DNA from 4 places in the Streptomyces sp. ADMS genome. Region 4 is predicted to be linked to each of the others. Evidence: riboswitches for the same ligand, from Rfam matches in the RefSeq annotation. Region 4 holds a riboswitch; each other region holds the start of a gene.
The links. Region 4 has a riboswitch for cyclic di-AMP ahead of RB628_RS36270 (LysM peptidoglycan-binding domain-containing M23 family metallopeptidase). Riboswitches for the same ligand answer to the same signal wherever they lie in the genome.
Positions count from the first base shown of each region.

Region 1: it holds a riboswitch for cyclic di-AMP, as region 4 does, so the genes downstream of both, RB628_RS24000 (transglycosylase SLT domain-containing protein) here and RB628_RS36270 (LysM peptidoglycan-binding domain-containing M23 family metallopeptidase) in region 4, are expected to answer to the same signal.
Region 2: it holds a riboswitch for cyclic di-AMP, as region 4 does, so the genes downstream of both, RB628_RS14220 (C40 family peptidase) here and RB628_RS36270 (LysM peptidoglycan-binding domain-containing M23 family metallopeptidase) in region 4, are expected to answer to the same signal.
Region 3: it holds a riboswitch for cyclic di-AMP, as region 4 does, so the genes downstream of both, RB628_RS11835 (transglycosylase family protein) here and RB628_RS36270 (LysM peptidoglycan-binding domain-containing M23 family metallopeptidase) in region 4, are expected to answer to the same signal.

Region 1 covers NZ_JAVFVX010000057.1:38,074-43,781, reverse strand. The annotation lists gene RB628_RS24010 (DUF2092 domain-containing protein) at 1-289, opposite strand, end outside; gene RB628_RS24005 (polyprenyl synthetase family protein) at 715-1,725, opposite strand; cyclic di-AMP (ydaO/yuaA leader) riboswitch at 2,352-2,517, shown strand; gene RB628_RS24000 (transglycosylase SLT domain-containing protein) at 2,521-3,015, shown strand; gene RB628_RS23995 (HAD family hydrolase) at 3,084-3,917, opposite strand; partial or broken gene RB628_RS23990 (ATP-grasp domain-containing protein) at 4,121-4,413, opposite strand; gene fahA (fumarylacetoacetase) at 4,616-5,708, shown strand, end outside.
Region 2 covers NZ_JAVFVX010000026.1:53,446-59,153, reverse strand. The annotation lists gene RB628_RS14235 (zinc ribbon domain-containing protein) at 1-591, opposite strand, end outside; gene RB628_RS14230 (ATP-dependent Clp protease proteolytic subunit) at 831-1,466, shown strand; gene RB628_RS14225 (hypothetical protein) at 1,474-1,782, shown strand; cyclic di-AMP (ydaO/yuaA leader) riboswitch at 2,165-2,344, shown strand; gene RB628_RS14220 (C40 family peptidase) at 2,348-2,821, shown strand; gene RB628_RS14215 (LysR substrate-binding domain-containing protein) at 2,760-3,656, shown strand; gene RB628_RS14210 (ATP-binding protein) at 3,666-4,127, opposite strand; gene RB628_RS14205 (helix-turn-helix transcriptional regulator) at 4,340-5,197, shown strand; gene RB628_RS14200 (DUF397 domain-containing protein) at 5,207-5,431, shown strand; gene RB628_RS14195 (8-amino-7-oxononanoate synthase) at 5,510-5,708, opposite strand, start outside.
Region 3 covers NZ_JAVFVX010000020.1:35,950-41,657, forward strand. The annotation lists gene RB628_RS11820 (nucleoside triphosphate pyrophosphohydrolase) at 1-312, shown strand, start outside; gene RB628_RS11825 (cytochrome P450 family protein) at 965-2,245, shown strand; gene RB628_RS11830 (transglycosylase family protein) at 2,409-3,332, shown strand; cyclic di-AMP (ydaO/yuaA leader) riboswitch at 3,516-3,688, shown strand; gene RB628_RS11835 (transglycosylase family protein) at 3,692-4,393, shown strand; gene eno (phosphopyruvate hydratase) at 4,742-5,708, shown strand, end outside.
Region 4 covers NZ_JAVFVX010000149.1:3,423-9,130, reverse strand. The annotation lists gene RB628_RS36280 (tyrosine-protein phosphatase) at 1-402, opposite strand, end outside; gene RB628_RS36275 (alpha-galactosidase) at 573-2,666, shown strand; cyclic di-AMP (ydaO/yuaA leader) riboswitch at 2,944-3,127, shown strand; gene RB628_RS36270 (LysM peptidoglycan-binding domain-containing M23 family metallopeptidase) at 3,132-4,103, shown strand; gene RB628_RS36265 (DUF6250 domain-containing protein) at 4,324-5,043, shown strand; gene RB628_RS36260 (SGNH/GDSL hydrolase family protein) at 5,165-5,708, shown strand, end outside.

The DNA of each region.
Region 1 (5,708 bases), on a different contig from region 4:
CGCCGAGGTCGGGCAGCCCCAGATCCGTACTGATCTTCACCGTGCCGGACAACTGCTGCACGTCCGAGGCGGCGATCTTCTCGATGAGTTCCTGCGCGCTGATCTTCGGCAGATCGGGGTCACCGGAGCCGGCGAACGCCGGTACCAGCCCGATCGTCGCGACCGTCAGACCGATCACCGCGACCGGGGCGGCGTACCGCGCGGCCCTGCGGCGCCGGGACGGCACGTCCTCGGCCTCGATCTCGGCCTCGATCCGGTTCCCGGCCTTGGCCTCTTCGTACGGTGCCATGTGTGCCTTACCTCCGTCGTCGGCGGCGGCTGTCCGTCCCACACTTGCCCACCCTGAGCCGCCATTCTCACCTGAACCGGTGAGGAGTGGTGGTTTCCATCTGACCAAATCGGCGAGGAGGAATCGTCAGACCTTGGGCGCAACTCCGTGTACTGCTACGGGATGACATGAGGAGGCATCCCCTCCCCTGACCCGTAGGGGTCGGCTCTGATTCTGGCAGCGTCGGGAGGCGATCTCACCGTGGACCTGGTCCACGCATGTGACGTACGCCACCATCCGCCCGCCCGGCGTTTGCGGACAAGGCCCCGTTCAGGGCCGTGGCGGGGGTCTGGGGGCGCAGCCCCCAGGTACGGGATGGGACCCCAGGTACGGGATGGGACCCCAGGTAAGGGATGGGACGGGTGAGGGCGGCGAGGGCGAACCCCCTACCCGGCCCGATGCACCACCGCGTCGCACAACTCCACCAACGCGGCCTTGGCGTCACACTCCGGCAACGGCACCAACGCAGCCCGCGCCTCCTCCGCATACCGCACCGTGTCCCGCCGAGCCTGCTCCAACGCGGGATGCACCCGCAGCCGGGCCAACGCCTCCGCATGCCGGGCATCGTCACTGAGATCGGAGTCCAGCAACTCGCACAGCGCGACATCCTCGGCCAGCCCCAGCCGAGCCACCCGCTCCCGCAGCCGCAGCACGGGCATCGTGGGAATGCCTTCCCGCAGATCCGTCCCCGGCGTCTTCCCCGACTCGTGGGAGTCGGACGCGATGTCCAGCACATCGTCCGCGAGCTGGAAGGCGACCCCGAGCCGCTCCCCGTACTGGGTGAGCACGTCCACGACACTGTCGTCGGCCCCGGACATCATCGCCCCGAACCGGCAGGCCACGGCCACCAGTGATCCGGTCTTCCCGCCCAGCACATCCAGATAGTGCTCGACCGGATCCCGCCCGTCCGACGGCCCCGCCGTCTCCAGGATCTGCCCGGTCACCAGCCGCTCGAACGCCTCCGCCTGCACCCGCACCGCCTCGGGCCCGAGGTCGGCGAGGATGTGCGAGGCGCGCGCGAACAGAAAGTCCCCGGTGAGAACCGCGACGGAGTTGCCCCAGCGCGTGTTGGCGCTGGGCACCCCGCGCCGTACCTCGGCCTCGTCCATGACATCGTCGTGATACAGCGTCGCGAGGTGGGTCAGCTCGACCACCACCGCGGACGGCACGATCCCCGGCGCATGGCGGTCCCCGAACTGCGCCGCGAGCATCACGAGCAACGGCCGGAACCGCTTCCCGCCGGCCCGCACGAGATGCTGCGCGGCCTCCGTGATGAAGGGCACCTCGCTCTTGGTGGCTTCGAGCAGCCCTTCCTCGACAGCCGCCAATCCGGCCTGGACATCGGCTTCGAGAGCCTGGTCCCGCACGCTCAGCCCGAACGGCCCGACGACGGTCACGAGGGATCTCCTGTCTGCTGGTGTCTACTGGCGGTCACACGGTGTGTCGATAGGTCGCTGCCATCACTCAAGTCAGCGTATCCGGTCATGTTTCGATCACCGCGAGCGCCCGCCCGTCCAGGCCAGGCGGTATCGGATCGCGACCGGAATGTTTTTGATCAGTCCAAAGCATGGACATTTATAAACATCCCGCCCCGCCAGTGAGTGCGCACACACATATGCCACCTCACCCCATCCTTCACAGTCGGCGTCGCCACGACAACGAAGCACGTCGCGCGAGAGGTTCCGCCCTCTCGGCGGACATGCATCCCCAGAATGCGAAAAACATCCAAAAGCTCCCTAATCACCCCACTCCTCCATCTGCCCCACCACTACCCCCGGCCAGTGATTCGAGTCACGCCGAAATCCGGCACCCCTCACCCACCCTCCGCAAACTACCCATTCACTAAAGCAAGTAGCCCTCCACCTGCCCTTACCTCGATGCCCGTTTCGCACCAAACATCCATCTCGTATGAGCAAGTCCGCTGTTTCTGCCCCTTGTTCCATCCGTGTGCTCTCGCATACGTTCGCGCCACACCGGGCGGACCGCCGAATCCTGCCACCGCCCGCGGAGCACAGATCCCACCCACCCACACGTGACTCACGCAGGCAGGAGCGGGGGACCCAGGTAGGCCGCCGGTCCGGGCACGACGCCGGAGCGGCTAGGGGTGAAGCCGTGCGCCGACAGCGCGCGCGGCCGGGCATCTCCCGCCCGAACCCGACAGCTCACCTCGCAGGCGCCGGAGAGGACTCACCATGCCCGCACGAGGTCAGCACCACCGCGCGAGAACCCCCCGCCGCACGCTCACGCGCACCCTCGCCATAACCGGAACGGCCGCCGCCGCCCTGGCCATGCCCTTCCTGACCGCGACAACGGCGTCAGCCGCACCCTCGTCCACGTCGTCCGCGTCGTCGACGACGACGTACTACGCGAACAACCTGGACGGCTGGATCCACGAATCGCTCGACATCATGGCGCAGAACGGAATCCCCGGAACGTACGACGGCATCTACCGCAACATCATCCGCGAGTCGTCGGGCAACCCGTACGCCATCAACAACTGGGACTCGAACGCGGCAGCCGGCACCCCTTCAAAGGGCCTCCTCCAGGTCATCGACCCGACCTTCGCCGCATACCACGTCGCCGGCACCTCGTACGACCCCTACGACCCGATCGCGAACATCACAGCGGCCTGCAACTACGCGGCGGCGCGGTACGGATCGATAGACAACGTGTACGGGGCCTACTAGGCCGCCCCTGGCCCACAGGCCGACCCCGACCGGTGGGGGCGACCCCGGCCGGTGGGGGCGACCCCGGCCTACCAGCCCACCCCGCCCTCGCCCCCACCGCCGAACAACCGCTCCAGCACCACCGCGATCCCGTCGTCCTCGTTCGAGAGGGTGACCTCGTCCGCCACGGCCCTGAGTTCGGGATGGGCGTTGGCCATGGCGACACCGTGGGCCGCCCAGTCGAACATCGGGATGTCATTGGGCATGTCGCCGAAGGCGATGGTGGCGGACGAGGTCAGCCCGAGATACTCGGCGGCCAGCGCGAGCCCCGTCGCCTTGGTGATGCCGCATGGCTGGAGTTCGACGGTGCCCGGCCCCGACATGGTGACGGTCGCGAGGGAACCGACCGCTCCACGCGCCGCCGACGCCAACTCGTCGTCGGACAGGGACGGGTGGCGCAGCAACACCTTGCTGATGGGCGCGGCCCACAGGTCGTCCCGGTGCGGTACCCGTACGGCGGGCAGCGTCGGATGCGGCATCAGGTACCCGGGTTCGATGAGTGTCAGCCCGTCGACCCCGTCCTGGTCTACTGCTGCGTACACCTGCCCGACCTCCGCCTCGATCTTGCCGAGGGCGGTCTCCGCCAGTTCCTGGTCCAGGGTCACCGACCACAGCAGACGGTCGGCGCCGGCGTCGTACAACTGCGCTCCCTGCCCGCACACCGCGAGCCCCCCGGCACCGAGGTCGTCGAGCAGCGGCCGGACTCTCGGCGCCGGCCGTCCCGTCACCACCAGATGCCGGGCGCCGGCGGCAGTGGCACGTGCCAGCGCGGTCCGCGACCGGTCGGAGAGCGTGTCGTCGCCGCGCAGGAGCGTTCCGTCCAGGTCCGTGGCGATCAGGGCGTATGAGGTGGGAGCGGCCATGATCCAGAGAATACGGATCGTTCGGCCCATCGGTCCCCGTCCGAACCGGACGACGTTCGGCATCCCGGCAGCAACAGCCCCCACGCCCGCGCCAGTTCCCTCTGCGGGAGGACACGGGCACCACGACAACGCGGGTCAGTGAGACCCTGTTCACAAGATCGAGCGAGGGGAGCGTCGACCGACGGCACCGAACCCGTGCCCTACCTGTGCGCCGCCAGATGCCCCACGCCGATGTTCGCCACGATGTACCGGTACCCGGCGCGCTGTTCCCCCCTGCGGAACGGTGCGCCCGGTCGATCGAGATGCATGGCCCGGACGACATCCACCCCCGACTCGCTCTCGAAGAGCCGGAACTGGACGCCCATGCGTGGGTTGAAGTCGAGAACCTGCACTGTCCGCCGCGCCGGCCGAAGCGCAGGTCGAGGTCCATCGTTCCGGCGAAGCCGATCTGTTTGATGAAACGTGCGGCAAGGTCCGCGAGTTCCGGATTGTGGACATCAAGAACTCTTTGGGCACTGGGGACACTGCCCTGAGCCCGCAACTCACCCGTAACCTGTGGCGCGACGACTTGGCCGGACGGCACGACCCCCTGCACGCCACACCGGACAGACACACGCCACCCCAGGCACCGGACGTCCACGACAACGGCCGTCCACGACAGCAGACTTGTACGACACACGAGAGCGAGGCAGCACCCGATGCCCCCCTTCGATGTCCCCGAGGGCGACCCCTTCGGCCCGCACAACCTCCCGTACGGCGTGTTCTCCCCGGCCGGCTCCGCGGACCGCCGCGTCGGCGTCCGTCTGGGCGACCACGTCCTGGACGCGGGCGCCGCAGCCGCAGCGCTCGGCTCCCCCTACGTCTCCGTACTGGCCCGCCCGGCCCTCAACCCTCTGCTCGCCGCGGGCCGCACGACCTGGTCCGACATCCGACGCGCCCTCACCGCCTGGGTCACCGTCCCGTCCCACCAGGACACCATCGCCGCTTTCCTGTACCCCCTCTCCTCGGTGACGCTGCATCTCCCCTTCGATGTCGCGGACTACGTCGACTTCTACGCCTCCGAGAACCACGCCCGGAACGTCGGTCAGATCTTCCGCCCCGACGCCGAGGACTCCCTGACCCCCAACTGGAAGCACCTGCCGATCGGCTACCACGGCCGCTCGGGCACGGTCGTGGTCTCCGGCACGAAGGTCGTACGTCCCTCGGGCCAGCGCAAGGGCCCCACCGACCCTGCCCCGCTCTTCGGCCCGTCGGTCCGCCTGGACATCGAGGCCGAGGTCGGTTTCGTGGTGGGCACACCGTCAACCATGGGCAGCCCCGTGGCCCTGTCCGCCTTCCGGGACCACGTCTTCGGCCTCTGCCTCCTGAACGACTGGTCCGCCCGCGACATCCAGGCCTGGGAGTACGTCCCTCTGGGCCCGTTCCTGGGCAAGTCCTTCGCCACGTCGGTCTCGGCGTGGATCACCCCGCTGGACGCCCTGGAGGAGGCCAGGGTCCGCGCGCCCGCCCGCACGCACCCCCTGCTCCCCTACCTCGACGACGCCGAGGAAGAGCCGGGCGGCTACGACCTGCGTATTTCCGTTGCCGTGAACGGCCACACCATCTCCGAGCCTCCCTTCTCCAGCATGTACTGGACGGCCGCCCAGCAACTCGCCCACATGACCGTCAACGGCGCCTCCCTCCGCACCGGCGACCTCTACGGTTCTGGCACGGTCAGTGGCCCCACCGAACGAGAACGCGGCTCCCTCCTCGAACTCACCTGGAACGGCACCAACCCCCTCGACCTGCCCG
Region 2 (5,708 bases), on a different contig from region 4:
CTTGCCCGGGGTGGTCTTCGGACCGGCCGGCCGGGGCGGGGCCGCCTCCGCGTGGCGTTGGCGGCGCAGGCGGCGGGTGGTCTTCTTCGGGCGCCGGACCAGCGTCACGGTGCCCTCCACCGTGGTGTGGATGGTCCGGGTCCCGGTGGTGCGTTCGGTGGTGGTGTGGGTCTGGGCGAGCAGGCCGCGGGAGACGATGCGGCGGGCGGCGGCGTGGTCGCGGTCCATGGACAGCCCGCACCCGGCGCAGTGCGCCCATTTCCAGCCGCGTTCGGATAGCCGGTCGGGGGCGGGGTGGTGGGTGAGGGCGTTCAGGCAGCCGGGGCAGAGTCTGGAGGTGCCCCGGGCCGGGACGGTGACCACCGCGAGCCCGGCCTTCGCGGCCAGGTGGCGGATCGCCTCGGCCACGGTGCCGCGCACCTGCCCCGACAGGCGGGCGTTGCCCCGCCGGTGGCCGCGGGTTTCCAGGGTGGTGAGGTCTTCGAGGTAGATGACGGACGCGCCGAGCGCGGTCGCCTGGTCGACGGCCCAGCGGGCCGCCGCCCAACCGTGCCCCATGGGGTGGCCGACGCGCGGCATACCGGAACGCATCGAGCAAGGTCGCTCACACCACGAAGCGGGACACGACTGACGGCACCCCTTCCACGGCGGCCCGGCCGAGACCCACCCACCTGACTCCGCGGGCAACCGACAGCGCGTGCCTCGTGCGGCGAGCTGCTCCACGGCATTTTCGCTGTCAGCGAGCACCTCGCGGAGGCCCTCGCGGCGGACTCTGTACGTCCTGTACATTTTTTACGGAAGCCACCGAGGAGGCGCGCGCCATGAAGGCCATCGACGAACCGTCAGCCCGCTATGTCCTGCCCGAGTTCACCGAACGGACCAGCGCCGGGCACCGCACGCTCGACCCGTACTCGAAGTTGCTGGAGGAGCGGATCGTCTTTCTCGGGACGCCGGTCGACGACATCTCGGCGAACGACGTGATGGCGCAGTTCATGCATCTCGAATACCTGGCGCCCGACCGGGACATCTCGCTGTACATCAACTCCCCCGGCGGCTCGTTCAGCGCGATGACGGCGATCTACGACACGATGCAGTTCGTCACCTGCGAGGTGGAGACGATCTGCCTGGGGCAGGCGGCGTCGGCGGCGGCCGTACTGCTGGCCGCGGGTACGCCGGGCAAGCGCAGCGCGCTGCCGGGGGCCCGCGTACTGATCCACCAGCCCTCGCTGCCCGAGCCGATCCACGGCCAGGCCAGCGATCTCGCCATTCAGGCCCAGGAGTTGGGCCGGGTCCGTACCCTGCTGGAAGAACTGCTCGTGCGGCACACCGGACAGAGCCCGGAGCAGGTCGCCGCGGACATCGAGCGGGACAAGATCCTGGACGCCCAAGCCGCCCTGGAATACGGGCTGGTGGACCGGGTCGTGCCCAGCCGCAGGTCCTCGCACCCCGCCCCCGGCACGAGGTGAGCCGCCGATGCTTCCGCCCGAACTGCCTCCGCTGCCCGCCCTGACGCGCGCCGAGGGCGAGTTGATCGACCGATATCTCGAAGTGGCCGATCTGCTCGGCCGTATCAACCCGGCGTATCACGGGGACACGTACCGCGGACTGCGGGCCGCGCAGGCTCTGGTCACCAAGGCGGTGGCGTTGCGGGACGCGCTGGAGCTGATGCATCAGCGGGGCGAGGCCGAGGTGCACGCCGATACGCTGGCGCGTGCGCTGCGCGTCCTCGACGGGGAGCGCCGCACGGCGCGTGTCACCGTTCCGCGTGAGCCCGCCAGTTGACTCACCCGGTCGGCGGACTCGTATCGGACGGGCCCACGTGTCGCGGTGACGGACTGTCCGGAACGGGACGGGACGTGACTGGATACCATCCCCCGTTCGGAGTAGCCGTAGGTCCCTCGACGGGCCCGTTCGCCTTGCGCGACGCGCGTAGTTCCCAGCCGGAACGAAGACGTTTCAGGGCTGGTCCGGGGGTGCGCGACCCCCTCGAAAGTCGCCCGGGGGTACGGGTGTCCACCCGAATGGGGCAGCGGTGAGTAACACCACAAAGCCCCGATTCCATTGGGATTTTCATACTTCCATGAGCCAAGATCCCTTCCTGACGACAAGCCCCCGCCACAACGGTGGGGCGATCCGGGCGGACGCCGAGTCCTGCCGCCGCCCGGATGACCGGTCGACAGATGTGCATCGGCAGGAGTGGAGGACCCAAGCACGACGGGTCGCCGGAACGGTCACGCCATGACCGGGCCGAGCAGCCCTTGGGGTGAAGCCGCAGCAGCGGCCGGGCAACTTCGCCAGCCCGAATCCGACAGGTCATCCTTCACAGGCGGCTGACGAAGGGTTGCGCATGTCTGCGCTCAATCGTGTCCCGTCGCTGATGACCCGTGCCGGTACGGCCTCGGCTCTCACCCTCGCCGCCGTGGGCGGCAGCTTGGTGATCCCCGGTGCCGCAACCGACGCCGCGGCGATCGCACCGTCGACGAAGGCACTTCAGATCGCGGCTTCCAAGAAGGGCTCCCCGTACAAGTACGGCGCCGCGGGACCGAGCAGGTTCGACTGCTCCGGGCTCACGCTCTACTCGTACAAGAAGGCGGGCAAGAAGCTGCCTCGTACGGCGGCGGCCCAGTACAACAAGACCAAGCACATCTCCGCCAAGAGCCGCAGGGGCGGAGACCTGGTCTTCTTCCACTCGGGCTCGAACGTCTACCACGTGGGCATCTACGCCGGGAAGGGAAAGATCTGGCACTCCCCGAAGACCGGTGACGTCGTCAGGCTCCAGAAGATCTGGACGAAGAGCGTCTGGTACGGCCGGGTCAGCTGACCCGCCCGGAGCGCGGGGCGGCTGCCAGAGCCGCCGCCCCGCACTGCTCGTACGGCATCACCGGGGCGCCCGGCTCACACCGGCGGGCGAGCTGCTGGTGGCGCGGGCCCGCCGGGTGCTGGACGAGCTGGAGCGGGCCCGGCACGAACTGGCCCGGCTCACCGGCCTGTCGGGCGGCGCGCTCAGGCTCGGCACCTTCCAGACGGCCGGTATCCAGCTGCTGCCGCCGGTGCTGAGCGCGTTCCGCCGGGCCCATCCGGACGTGGAGCTGTCGGTCGCGGACTACGAACCGCCGGCCGGGGTGGCCGCCGTAGCCGCCGGAGAGGTCGATCTCGCGCTCACGCACGCCTACGAACCGGGCGGACCCGCACCGCTGCCCGCGTCGGTCGCCGCCGAGCCGGTCCTCGTCGAGGAGCTGGTCCTGGTGACCGCGCCGGGCCATGTGCTGGCCGGGGACTCGTCCAGGCTGCCCCTGACCGAGCTGGCGGGCCAGCCGCTGATCAGCATGGCGCCGGACCATCCGCCCCGACAGAGCGTGGAAACGGCCCTCGCCCGGGCGGGCGCCACTCCGTCGGTGCTGGTGGCGACGCCGGGGTACGCCCTGGTGTGCGCGCTGGTCAGCGCGGGCCTCGGGGTGGCGGTCGTACCGGAGATGGTCGCGCGGACGGCGGTCACGCCGGTCGGGACCCGGCTGCTGGAGCCGGGCGACCTCCGCCGGACGATCTCGGTCGTCCGCCGTACCGACGAGACCGCGCCCGCGGCCGACGCCTTCCGCGCCCTGCTGCGGGGCGCGTTCGGGCGAGCCCACGGCAGCGGAGTGCAGGGGCCGACCTGAGCCGAACCGTTACGGCTCCTGCTGGCCGGCCGCCGGTACCGGAGGCCTGGCCGGGGCCGTCCACGGGAGTTCGATCGACACCGTCTTGCCGCCCTCGCGGGTGGGACGGACGCGCAGTTTGCCGCCCGACTCCGCGGTCAGCCAGCGGATGATGACCATCCCGCGGCCGTTGTCCTGCTGGACGGCGGCGGGCAGGCGTTTGGGGAAGCGCGGGTGGCTGTCGGTCACCCCGATGCGCAGGTGTTCGTCACGGTCGAGCGCGATGTCCACCGTGAAGGTGGGTGACAACCCGAAGGTGTGCTGTACGGCGTTGGTGGCGAGTTCCGAGACGATCAGGCGGATGGTGTCGGCCGCTTCGGCGTCACTCGGCAGCCCCCATTCCGCCAGTACGTCGGCGACATATGCGCGGGCGGCGGAGACCGAGGCGGGATCGCTCGGCAGAGTGACGGATGCTTCCAGGTGGTCTGCCATGGCGACGTCGTCCCTTTCCCACAGGACCGGGGCCCGACACGGAGCGGCTGGTTCGAGTACGGTCCCGGACTGGTGCTTCGCGCCAGACTGCCATTCCCGTGCCGGTAACGGGGTGCGATCCACCAAGATATGCATATATCTGTCGCTCGAAGCGGTGAACTCTGCGACCCCAGCACGTATTTGGGCGGCCCATCAGGAGTAGGGAGCAGCCCATGCAGTACGGTCCCGCGGTACGCCGCCGGAAACTGGGATCCGAACTGCGCGCACTGCGCGCCAGGGCAGGCCTCACGAGCGGTGAGGCGGCCCGCTTGGTGGGCTGGCACCAGTCGAAGGTGAGCCGGATCGAGACCGGTACGAGCGGGGTGAAACCGGCCGACGTCCGGTTACTTCTGGATGCGTACGAGGTCCCCGGCGGCGAGTCGCGCGACTTGCTGCTCGTGCTGGCGGGCGCCGAGGACGGTGGCCGGCACCACTGGTGGCACGCCTACCGTGGCGTACTGCCGCCCACCTACCGGGACTTCATCAGCCTGGAGTCACAGGCCAGCACGATGCGCACCCTGGAGACCTCGGCCGTCCCGGGGCTGCTGCAGACTCCGGAGTACGCCCGCGCGATGACCCGGGCCGCCGTGGACGGCCTGGAGGAGACCCGGCTCGATGCCCTGGTCGAGGTGCGGCTGGCCCGGCAGGACGTGCTGCGTTCGGATCCGCCGCTGACCCTGCGCGCGGTCCTCGACGAGGCGGTGCTGCGCCGTGAAGTGGGTGGCCCGGAGGTGATGGCACGTCAGCTGGAACGGCTCATGGAAGCGGCCCTGCTGCCCCAGGTGCGGCTCCAGATCCTGCCGTTCGCCGCGGGGGCGTACATCGGCATCACAGGTCCTTTCGTTATCTTCTCCTTTCCGACCATTTCTGACCTGGATGTGGTTGTTCTCGACCAGATGATGAGTAGCCTCTATCTCGAACGGAAAGAAGACCTCCAGGCCTACAGTGAGGCCTTCAACACCCTTCAGATCCACGCCCTTTCGCCCGAGGACTCGTTGGATTTCATCGCCGGTCTGCATCACGGCGTGTAAGGAGGCACCATGCCAGCACTGCCTCGGAACGCTTCGTCCGTCGTCGAACCGTCCGGTGTGCAATGGCTGCGCAGCAGCTACAGCACCGGCGCGAACAACTGTGTGGAGACGGCCCGTCCGGACACGGAAGTCCGGGTCGGCCTGCTCGCCGTACGCGACTCCAAGAACGCTGCCGGGCCCGTCCTGCTCTTCTCCCCCGAGAGCTGGGCGGGATTCCTCACCGCGTTACGGTGATCGCCCCAGGACACACGGCCGTGGTCCGCCGACTCATGGTCGCGTGTCACTGATCAACCGTACTGACGCACTACCGGTCTACGGCCGGTTCTCGCCGATCACCTGTACCGCCCGTGCGATCTGTTCCTCGGCCAGGTCCGCTCGGGCGGTCAGCCGCAGCCGGGACACCCCGTCGGGCACGGACGGCGGGCGGAAGCAGCCCACACCCACTCCCGCGGCCCGGCAGTCGGCCGCCCACCGCACCGCCTTCTCCGGGGACGGCGCGCGCACGGAGACG
Region 3 (5,708 bases), on a different contig from region 4:
ACGGCGTCCACACCGGAGGACGTCAAGGAGCACTGGCTGCGCACCAAGGCCCAGGAGAAGCGCAGGACCTCGGTGACGGAGGGCATCCCCCTCGGTCAGCCCGCCCTGGCCCTCGCGGCGAAACTGGCGTCCCGGGTACACACGGCGGGGTTTGACGTTCCGCTGCCGCAGGGTGAGGGGGTCGGATACGAGCTGCTGGAGATGGCGGTACGGGCGGAGGCGGAGGGCGTGGACCCGGAGGCGGCGCTGCGGGTTGCCGCGCGGGCTTATCGGGATGCGGTGCGGGTGAGGGAAGGGGCGACGGAGGGGTGACGGTGCGCTGACCGCTCCAGGGCTCAGTACCGTTGTCGCAGTGCGGTGTTGAGGCGTGGGGGCGGGCGTGGAACAGAAGCTGGACCACCCCGCGGCCGAGGGCGCCAGGGTGCTGGGAGGCGGCCCATCCGCTGGGGGGGGACATGTCTCTCGGGAGAGGTGACTGCAGCCGCGCGGAAGGCTGCTGTTTCGCTGCGGAACGGCGGGGATACGCGGACTCGCCAGGGGCATGGGTGCGTTGCTGCTCCCGCAGAGCGAGGGCGAGCCGGCCAGAGTCCGGCTGGACCGAGCGGCAGCCTCGGGTGACGAGGGAGCCGCCCTGTTGGCCTCCGCCGAAGGCGCTCCGGAGCGCGCCGAGCAGTACTTCCCGGACTCCAGCAATTGCCCGTTGGGCAGCACGCACAATGGCGTCGTGCAGGAGACATCGGGATGCGCGGACGAGGCCCGCGCAGTACCAGAAGGGCTACAAGTCCGGCGATTCCCATGGCGCCCACCGTCTTGCCGCCCTCCTCGAAACCAGAGGCAAGCCCGAAGAAGCCAAGGCCTGGTTCCCCAAAGCCTCCGACATGGGTCACCCCGGTGCCAGGAAGGCCCTCGGTGAGAGGTCCGAGGCGCCCGATACCTTCACCGGGTGACCAACCAGCCCCCGTCCATGCCCCCGGCCCCCGAACTCTTCACCTGGGAGTTCGCGACGGACCCGTACCCCGCCTACGCCTGGCTCCGTGAGCACGCTCCCGTGCGCCGGACGAAACTCCCCAGCGGGGTCGAAGCCTGGTTGGTCACCCGGTACGGCGATGCCAAGCAGGCCCTCGCCGACCCTCGGCTCTCCAAGAATCCCGCCCATCACGACGAGCCCGCGCACGCCAAGGGCAAGACCGGTATCCCCGGTGAGCGCAAGGCCGAGCTGATGACGCATCTGCTCAACATCGATCCGCCGGACCACACCAGGCTCCGTCGACTCGTCGCCAAGGCGTTCACTCCGCGCCGGGTCGCCGAGTTCGCGCCCCGGGTCCAGGAACTCACCGACGACCTCATCGACAGGTTCGCGGCGCGCGGCTCCGCCGACCTCATCCACGAGTTCGCGTTCCCGCTGCCCATCTACGCGATCTGCGACCTGCTGGGCGTACCCCGCGAGGACCAGGACGACTTCCGGGACTGGGCCGGGATGATGATCCGTCACGGGGGAGGGCCCCGGGGTGGGGTTGCCCGGTCCGTGAAGAAGATGCGGGGCTATCTCGCCGAGCTGATCCACCGCAAGCGCGAGGCGCTTTCCGACGTACCCGAACCCGGTGAGGACCTCATCTCCGGGCTCATCCGCGCCTCGGACGAGGGTGAGCACCTCACCGAGAACGAGGCCGCCGCCATGGCTTTCATCCTACTATTCGCTGGTTTTGAGACAACCGTGAACTTGATCGGCAATGGCGTCCATGCCCTCCTGGCCCACCCCGAGCAGCGCGCCCGCCTCCAAGCCTCCCTCGCCGCCGGCGACTCCTCCCTCCTCGAAACCGGCGTCGAGGAACTCCTCCGCTATGACGGCCCCGTCGAGCTGGCCACCTGGCGCTTCGCCACCCGGCCGCTCAGCATCGGCGGGCAGGACATCGCGGCCGGCGATCCCGTCCTCGTCGTACTCGCCGCCGCCGACCGGGACCCGGCGCGGTTCCCCGACCCCGACATCCTCGACCTCGGCCGCCGGGACAATCAGCACCTCGGGTACGGCCACGGCATCCACTACTGCCTCGGGGCCCCGCTCGCCCGACTGGAGGGGCGGAGTGCGCTGGCCACCCTCCTCACCCGTCTCCCCGACCTGCAACTCGGCGCGGACCCCGCCGAGTTGAGATGGCGCGGCGGGCTCATCATGCGTGGACTGCGCACCCTGCCCGTCGAGTTCACGCCGGTTCGCGAATCCGGGCATACCTCGGCATTGGCGCCGTAGAAGATCACGAGAAGGTGACACACCCTCAACAGCGTGATCTTCACGTGATCTGCGCGGCATTAACTTGTGACAACTGATCGTCTGCCGATACGTTCGAGCACTAGTGCGACGCCCTCGCAGCATCCGTCGCACCAGCCCCCGCTGTCTCGCGAAAGGCAACCGCATGCTCTCCGGGAACGGTCGTCACCGTCGCCCCCGTCAGGCCCCGGCTCTGCTTGTCGCAGCCGGCGTGACCGGCTCCGCCATTGCCATCCCGCTGCTCGGCGCGACCGGCGCGAGCGCGGCCAGCGGTACCACGTGGGACAGGGTCGCGGAGTGTGAGAGCGCCACCTCCTGGAGTGCCAACACCGGCAACGGGTTCTACGGCGGGCTCCAGCTCACCCAGGCCGACTGGGAGAGGTACGGCGGTCTCACCTACGCCCCGAGCGCCGACCAGGCCAGCCGTTCGCAGCAGATCGCCGTCGCCGAGAACATCCTCGCCGACCAGGGTGCCGGGGCCTGGGAGGCCTGCGCGCTGCTGTCCGGGCTCGGCAAGGACACCAGTTCGGCCGACGTCGACACCGGTGTGGCCGAGGGAGACGCCTCGGGCGCGGCCTCGGAGTCGGACGCGGACTCTTCTTCCTCGTCCTCTTCCTCGTCGACTTCGACGGCGGCCTCTCCCACGCCCTCGGCGTCTCCCTCCACGGACTCCTCGGTCTCGACCAAGGCCTCGGAGTCCTCGCCCTCCCCCTCGCAGTCCGTCGCGGCGACGACCGACTCCGCCGAGTCGGCCGCCTCGCCGTCCCCCGCTTCCTCGTCACTCGATGTGGACAACTCGCAGGAAAGTGACAGTTCGCCCACGGAGTCGGTAAGTGGTGCAGAAGTGGGTAGCTCTGGGCAGAGTGCGGGAATTGGGGTGGGTGGTGAGGCTGAGGGCTCGTACACCGTCCGTGCCGGCGACACCCTCTGGAGCATCGCCGACTCCCTTGGTCTCGCGGGCGGATGGTCCGAGCTCTACACCGAGAACGAGCGCTCCCTCGGTGCGGACCCGAACCTCATCCTCCCCGGTCAGACCCTTGCTGTCGGTGATGAACCCGGGCAAAGGTAACCGGAGTTCACGTCACGCTTCGTGCTGAATGTCCGTTATAAATGCAGTGAGAGATAGGTCTCAGAAGCCCTGATCGTCTTTGTATTTCAGGGGATCACCTGTTTACGGTCGAGATCGCTCGCCATCGCGGGCCCCGCCGGTCGTAACGCCGAATCCTGCCAACGGCCGTACGGGAACAGTCGTCGCTATCAAGCGCCGTAGGCAGGAGCGGGGGACCCAAGGTAAGTGCCGCACCGGGGCAGTTGACCGGAGTGGCTTGGGGTGAAGCCGTACGCAGCCCGAGAGGGACGTACGGCCGGGCAACTCAACCGGCCCGAATCCGACAGCTCACCTCGCAGGCGTCGGTGAGGGGATCACGCATGCTGTTTTCCGGCAAGGGCAAGCACCGCCGTCCGTCCAAGGCCAGTCGCGCCGTCGCCATCGCCGGTGTCACCGGCGCCGCGGTCGCCGCTCCGCTGCTGGCGGTCGGCTCCGCCTCCGCCGCCACCTCCGCCGAGTGGGACACGGTCGCCCAGTGCGAGTCCGGCGGCAACTGGTCCATCAACACCGGCAACGGCTACTACGGCGGTCTGCAGTTCTCCGCCTCGACCTGGGCCGCGTACGGCGGCACGGCGTACGCCTCCACCGCCGACCAGGCCTCCAAGTCCGCGCAGATAGCCGTCGCCGAGAAGGTCCTCGCGGGCCAGGGCAAGGGTGCCTGGCCGACCTGCGGCGTGGGCCTGTCCGGCGCCGCCTACGACGGCGGCAGCAGCTCGGACACCGGCTCCGGTACGAGCGACAGCGGCTCCAGCGGCTCCGGCGAGGCCACTACCCGCTCCTCCGACCAGCAGGCCTCCCGTTCGCAGGAGCGGCCGGCCGCGAAGAAGACCGTCACCACCCCGACCGGCAAGAAGGTCGAGAAGGGCGACGGTGAGTACAAGGTCGTCACCGGCGACACCCTCAGTGAGATCGCCGAGGCGCACGACGTCAAGGGCGGCTGGGAGAAGCTCTTCCAGCTGAACAAGGACATCATCGACGACGCCGACTTCATCTACCCGGGCCAGCAGCTGCACCTCGGCTGACCCCGGTCACCGGCGGGCCGGAGCATCCCCCAGTTCTCGGCCGGCCCGAAGGTGAACCACAGGGCCCTCACATCCGTGCCCTCCATAGTGAAGGCCTCGTGAGGGTCACCCCCGTCCCCCACGGGCTCCCCGCTCCGGTGCGTGTTCCCCCGTACGCACCGGAGCGGGGCTTTTTGTTCCCTGGGGGAACAATGTTTACCCTCGCTTCCGTCCATGTTCCGTCCATGGGGTGGTCGGACGGCTGGCCGATGTCCCGGAGCCGGTTAGGCTCATCATCGCGGAGCCGCCGCGGCCCCGTACTCGCGAGGCCACGCAGCCCCGCGTACCCGCGTCACATCCCAGAAGGAGATGCTCGTGCCGTCCATCGACGTCGTCGTAGCCCGGGAAATCCTCGACTCGCGAGGCAACCCCACCGTCGAGGTCGAGGTCGGCCTCGACGACGGCAGCACCGGTCGTGCCGCCGTTCCGTCCGGCGCCTCCACCGGAGCCTTCGAGGCCATCGAACTGCGGGACGGTGACCCCAACCGCTACCTCGGCAAGGGTGTCGAGAAGGCCGTCCTCGCCGTCATCGAGCAGATCGGCCCGGAGCTCGTCGGCTACGACGCCACCGAGCAGCGCCTGATCGACCAGGCCATGTTCGACCTGGACGCCACCGACAACAAGGCCTCGCTCGGCGCCAACGCCATCCTCGGCGTCTCCCTCGCCGTCGCGCACGCCGCCTCCGAGGCCAGCGACCTCCCCCTCTTCCGCTACCTGGGCGGCCCGAACGCGCACCTGCTGCCCGTTCCGATGATGAACATCCTGAACGGCGGCTCGCACGCCGACTCCAACGTGGACATCCAGGAGTTCATGATCGCCCCCATCGGCGCGGAGTCCTTCTCCGAGGCCCTGCGCTGGGGCGCCGAGATCTACCACACCCTCAAGAAGGTGCTGAAGACCAAGGGCCTGTCCACCGGTCTCGGCGACGAGGGCGGCTTCGCCCCGAACCTGGAGTCCAACCGCGCCGCGCTCGACCTCATCATCGAGGCCATCAAGCAGGCCGGTTACGTCCCCGGCGAGCAGATCGGGCTCGCGCTCGACGTCGCCGCGTCCGAGTTCTACAAGGACGGCAAGTACGAGTTCGAGGGCAAGTCCCGCACGGCCGCCGAGATGACCGAGTACTACGAGGAGCTCGTCTCCGCGTACCCGCTCGTCTCCATCGAGGACCCGCTGTACGAGGACGACTGGGCCGGCTGGAAGACCATCACCGACAGGCTGGGCGACAAGGTCCAGATCGTCGGCGACGACCTCTTCGTCACCAACCCGGAGCGTCTGG
Region 4 (5,708 bases):
GTCCCTGACGATCTCACGGTAGGAGTTGATCATCCGCTGCTCACCCTTGCCGTCGGCCAGGAGGCTGCGCAACTCGTCGAGATCGCCGTCCCGGACCATCTTCCAGAACTCCGCGCCGTGCGCCGGGTCGGACAGCGGGATGTTCACGTTGCGCACGCCCGGCAGCTCGACGTCCGGCCCCTCCAGCTTGATGTCGGCCGCGTTGCGGAAGTCGAAGATCGTGTGCAGCCCGAGGGAGCCGAGAAACGCCGCGTCCTCGTCGGTCGCGTGAGCGAGATGACCGCTGCGGAACAGCCGCCCCGGCGCCACGCGCCGGCCGTCCACGGTCGGCAGGCCGCCCACGTCACGGAAGTTACGTACGCCGCCCAGCTCGGGCTCGGTCGACGGGACCTGCTGCGTCACGAGGGCTCCCCTCCCACACCGCCCCGCGGACGCTGCTCGTCGACGGGCGCGCTTCGACGATACGACATGGGTGAGCAGGCCAACGAGTTTTCCACAGGCGTTGCCGTCGGCGTCCCTGGCGCTGATGATGTTGATGCTTGAGCGTGCCTGTTCGGATCTGTGGGGACATGATGCTGGAAATTGCCGGAACCGGTCGTACGTGGCTTCTCTCGGGGCCCACGAGCAGTTACGCCGTCCATCTCACCGAGGACGACGAACTGCTGCACCTGCACTGGGGCCCGCGGATCGCCCTCGTCGACGCGGAGGCGCTCGCCGTCCGTCCGCTGCCGGACTACTGGCCCTTCGAGTCCCCGCTCGACGGTCGGGAGGAGTACCCGGTCGAGGGCGGCCCCCGCTTCGTACGGCCCGCCCTGTCCGTGCGGACCGGCGAGCGCCGGGGCACCGAATGGCGGTTCGAGGCGTACGAGACCGCGGGCGGCGCCGAGGGGGACGAACTGCGACTGCGGTTCCGCGACGCGGGGCTGGTGATCACGCTCCACTACCGGATGCGCCACGACGTCGTGGAGCGCTGGGTGACCCTCACCCATGACGCCCCCGACAGCGCCGGACCGGTTGAGCTGCTCCGCGCGGACTCGGCCACCTGGACGCTCCCCGAGCGCGATGGCTGGCGCCTCTCCCAACTGCACGGACGCTGGGCCGCCGAGTCCCGGCTCGTGAGCGCGGACCTCACCTACGGTGAGAAGGTCATCGGCAGCCGGCGCGGGCACACCGGGCACCAGCACCTGCCCTGGGTGGCGCTCGACACCGACGCGACCGAGGAACGCGGCGAGGTGTACGCGTGCGCGCTCGGCTGGTCCGGCTCGTGGCGGATCGCCGTCGCCCAACTGCCCGACGCGCGCGTGCAGATCACCGGTGGCGCCGGGTACGACGACTCCGGCCTGCTGCGCCTGGCGGCGGGTGAGTCCTTCACCACGCCCGTCTTCGCGGGGCTGTGGACCGCCTTGGGGCACGGTGGGGCGAGCCGGGCGTGGCACGCGTACCAGCGCGCGTTCGTCGTGCCCGACGCGGACCGGGACCGGCCCGTGCTCTACAACTCCTGGGAGGCCACGGAGTTCGACATCTCCGAGGAGCAGCAGAGGACGCTGGCCCGGCGGGCCGCCGCGATCGGCGTCGAACTGTTCGTCGTGGACGACGGCTGGTTCGGGGCCCGCACCAGCGACCGGGCCGGCCTCGGTGACTGGACGCCCAATCCGGACCGCTTCCCGGCGGGCGTGAGGCCGCTCGCAGAGTACGTGCACACCCTGGGCATGCAGTTCGGTATCTGGGTCGAGCCCGAGATGGTCAACCCGGACAGCGACCTGTACCGCACCCACCCGGACTGGGTGCAGTTCCAGTCGGGACGAAAGCGGACGGAGTTCCGCAATCAGCTCGTACTGAACCTCGCGCGCGAGGATGTCCGCCAGTACCTGTGGGAGCAGCTCGACGGGCTGCTCTCCAGTGCCCCGATCGACTACGTGAAGTGGGACTTCAACCGCTGCTTCACCGACGCCGGCTGGCCCGGCGAGGACTACCCCCAGCGTCTGTGGGTCGACCATGTGCAGGGACTGTATGCCCTGCTGGACCGGCTGCGGGCGGCCCACCCGGGCGTCGCCTTCGAGTCCTGCTCGGGTGGCGGTGGCCGGATCGACCTCGGTGTCCTCGCTCGTACGGACCAGGTGTGGACCTCGGACAACACCGACCCGCTGGACCGCCTCGCCATCCAGGAGGGCTTCAGTCAGATCCATCCGGCGCGGGTCATGGCCGCCTGGGTCACGGACAGTCCGAATACCCAGCTCAACGACCGGGTCAGCTCGTTGCGGTTCCGGTTCGTGAGTGCGATGGCCGGGGTGCTCGGCGTAGGTGGCGACCTCGCCAGGTGGACGGAGGCGGAGCTGGCCGAGGCGAGGGAGTGGGTGGCGCTCTACAGGGAGATCCGCCATGTCGTGCAGCGCGGCGACCTCCACCGGCTGCGGCGGCCGACCGGCGGACTGAGCGCGGTGCAGTACGTGCTCGGGGGCGAGAGTGTCGTCCTGGCGTGGCTCCAGGCGCAGCACCACGGTGAACCGGTACCGGCGCTGCGGCTGCGCGGACTCGACCCGTCTGCGACGTACGAATGCCGTGAAACGGGTGAAGTCCACCGAGGTGCGGTGTTGATGCACCACGGTCTGCGAACGGGGCTGAAGGGTGACCTGGATGCGGCAGTTCTCCGACTGCGTCGCATCTGATGCTTCTGTCCGTTATGGCGCCTTAATTCCAACTCGCTTGGGAATAAGGGTTGCTGTGCGGCAGGGGAGTGAGCAGCGTCATATTCGTGACGGTGTGTCGCCGACATGTTCACGTAATTTCGGCGTCTTTTAAGGATGTTCAGGGGGCGGAGAGATCCAGAATTCACGGACAGTGACGGGTAATTCTGGGGAGGATCACAGGAAACCCGTACACAGGGAACCTGAAGCTTGTTTCCGTGCGTCTTGGTCGCTTACGTTCGCCTCCAATCCGGACGGACGCCCAATCCTGCCGCCGCCCGGAACCCGCATCGAACACCCGAGAACGGCAGGAGCGGGGGACCCACAGGTAGAACGCCTGTTCCGGTCTCTGGAACAGGCTTGGGGTTAAGTCACGTTCAGGCGTGGCCGGACATCTCCAGTCCGCACCCGACAGCTCACCTCGCAGGCGCCGGAGAGGAATTCGTCATGCCCGCGAAGGGTAAGCACCGCCGTCCGAAGTCCCAGCGATTCACCCGCTCGATAGCCGTCGCCGGAACCGGCGGAGCGGCTCTCGCCCTGCCCCTGCTGGGAGCCACCGGCGCCCAAGCGGCCACGGCGGAGTCCACCACGCAGTCCGTTCAGTCGCTTTCGGAAACGGCCAGGTCCGTAACCGCCCAGCCCGTTTCCGCGAAGACGGAAAAAGCTGCTTCCGCTCCCTCCGCCGCCAAGGAGGCGAACGTCAGGACATACGCGGTCCAGGCCGGCGACTACCTGTCGAAGATCGCCGAGGAGCAGAGCGTCAGCGGTGGCTGGAAGAAGCTCTACTCGGACAACCGCACCGCCATCGGTGCCGACCCGGGCCTGATCCACCCCGGTCTGAAACTGACGATCGGCAAGAAGGCCGCGTCCACCTCCTCGCCGTCCTCGTCCTCGGCGGAGTCCTCCTCGAAGTCCTCGCAGTCCACGAAGACTCAGACGCCCGAGCCGGCCGCCGAACGCGAGACGGCCGAGACCTCCACGACGACCGAGACCGCCGACACCGGCAGCTCCAGCGGCTTCACCCTTCCCGTGGCCGGTGGCATCGGCACCGCCTACCGCGTGGCGGGCAGCATGTGGTCCAGCGGCTACCACACGGGCGTCGACTTCGGCGCCCCGACCGGCACCTCCCTCAAGGCCGTCGGCGCGGGCACCGTCGTCTCCGCCGGTTGGGGCGGGGCGTACGGCAACCAGGTCGTCGTCAAGCTCGCCGACGGCTACTACGCCCAGTACGCCCACCTCGCGCAGCTCTCCGTCTCGGCCGGCCAGACCGTGACCGCGGGTCAGCAGGTCGGTCTCTCCGGTGCCACCGGCAATGTGACCGGCCCGCACCTGCACTTCGAGATCCGCACCACCCCGGACTACGGCTCCGACGTGGACCCGGTCGCGTACCTCCGCTCGAAGGGCGTCGCCGTCGGCTGACGCGCACGCTTCGGGAGGACACACGCCGAAGGCCGGACCCCGATCCCGGGGCCCGGCCTTCGGCGTGTTCGCGATGCGGTTCGTGATCGTCACCTTGCGGTCCTGTGGCGCGAGTGCCTGGAGTGTCGCCAGGAAGAGAGAGCGGGGGCAGAGTGAACTCCCTAGCTGTGCAAGCGCTTTCCGCCGCTGTGACCACCATTCAGCCACAAGGAGCCGCCTCGTGACGACCACTCGCAGAGCCTTCGGAGTCCTGGCCGCCGGCGCGGCCGTCGCCGCGCTCAGCCCGGCTGCGAGCGCCAGTGCCGCCGCATACGGACGCCTCATCGCCCGCGACGACTTCCTGCACGGTCTCGGCCGGTGGGCCGTCGAACTCCAGGACGGTGGCAGTGTCACGGCGGCCCGGGGCGTCCTGGAGGTCGACGTGCCGAGCGGTGCCACCAGCTGGTTCAAGCGCAGTCTGCAAGGCCCGTACGCCATCGAGTACACGGCGACACCGGTCTCGGCGGGCGGGGTCAACGACCGGGTCTCCGACCTGAACAACTTCTGGAACGCCGTCGACGTCCGCTCCCCGGACGACCTCTTCGCCACCCGGCGGAGCGGAGCCCTCGCCGAGTACGACCACCTCAAGACGTACTACGTCGGCTACGGCGCCAACACCAACACCACGACCCGTCTGCGCCGTTACGTCGGCGAGGCCGACGTGCGCCCCTTGGTCTACGACTACGCGGAGCCGCTGCTGGTCCCGAACGCGCCCCACCGCGTCCGGATCGTCTCGGCCGGCTCGACGGTCCGCTGGTGGAACAACGGGCGGCTCGTCTTCGACTACGGCGACCCCGACCCGTACACGAGTGGGTACTTCGCCTTCCGTACGACGTGGAGCCACTTCCGGATCACCGACTTCAGCGTCCGTGAACTGCGTCTTCCCATTATTCCGGGTTGACCAACAATTGACGAGTGGCCTATCTCACCGGGAGTCAACCCCTTCCTACGGTCGCGTAGCTCACATCAGAGGTGAATCATGGGCCGATGTGGCAGACGATTCGAGGAATGACAGAAGAGCAGTGATCGGGTCGTACGTGGCGGTGGGGGACAGCTTCACCGAGGGCGTCGGCGACCCCGGCCCCGACGGGGCGTTCGTCGGCTGGGCCGACCGGTTCGCGGTCCTGCTCGCGGACCGGCGCCCCGAGGGCGACTTCGACTACACGAACCTCGCGGTACGCGGGAGGCTGCTCGACCAGATCGTGTCCGAGCAGCTTCCGCGCGCCCGGGAACAGGCGCCGGACCTGGTCTCCTTCTGCGCGGGCGGCAACGACATCATCCGGCCCGGCAGCGACCCGGACGAGGTCGCCGAGCGCTTCGAGCGAGCGGTGATCGGCCTCACCTCGGCGGTCGGCACGGTCATGGTGACGACCGGCTTCGACACCCGCAACGTCCCGGTGCTGAAGCACATGCGCGGCAAGATCGCCACGTACAACGGACACCTACGGGCCATCGCCGACCGGTACGGCTGTCCGGTGCTCGACCTGTGGTCCCTGAAGACCATCCAGGACCGCCGGGCCTGGGACGGCGACCGACTGCACCTCTCCCCCGAGGGGCACACGCGCG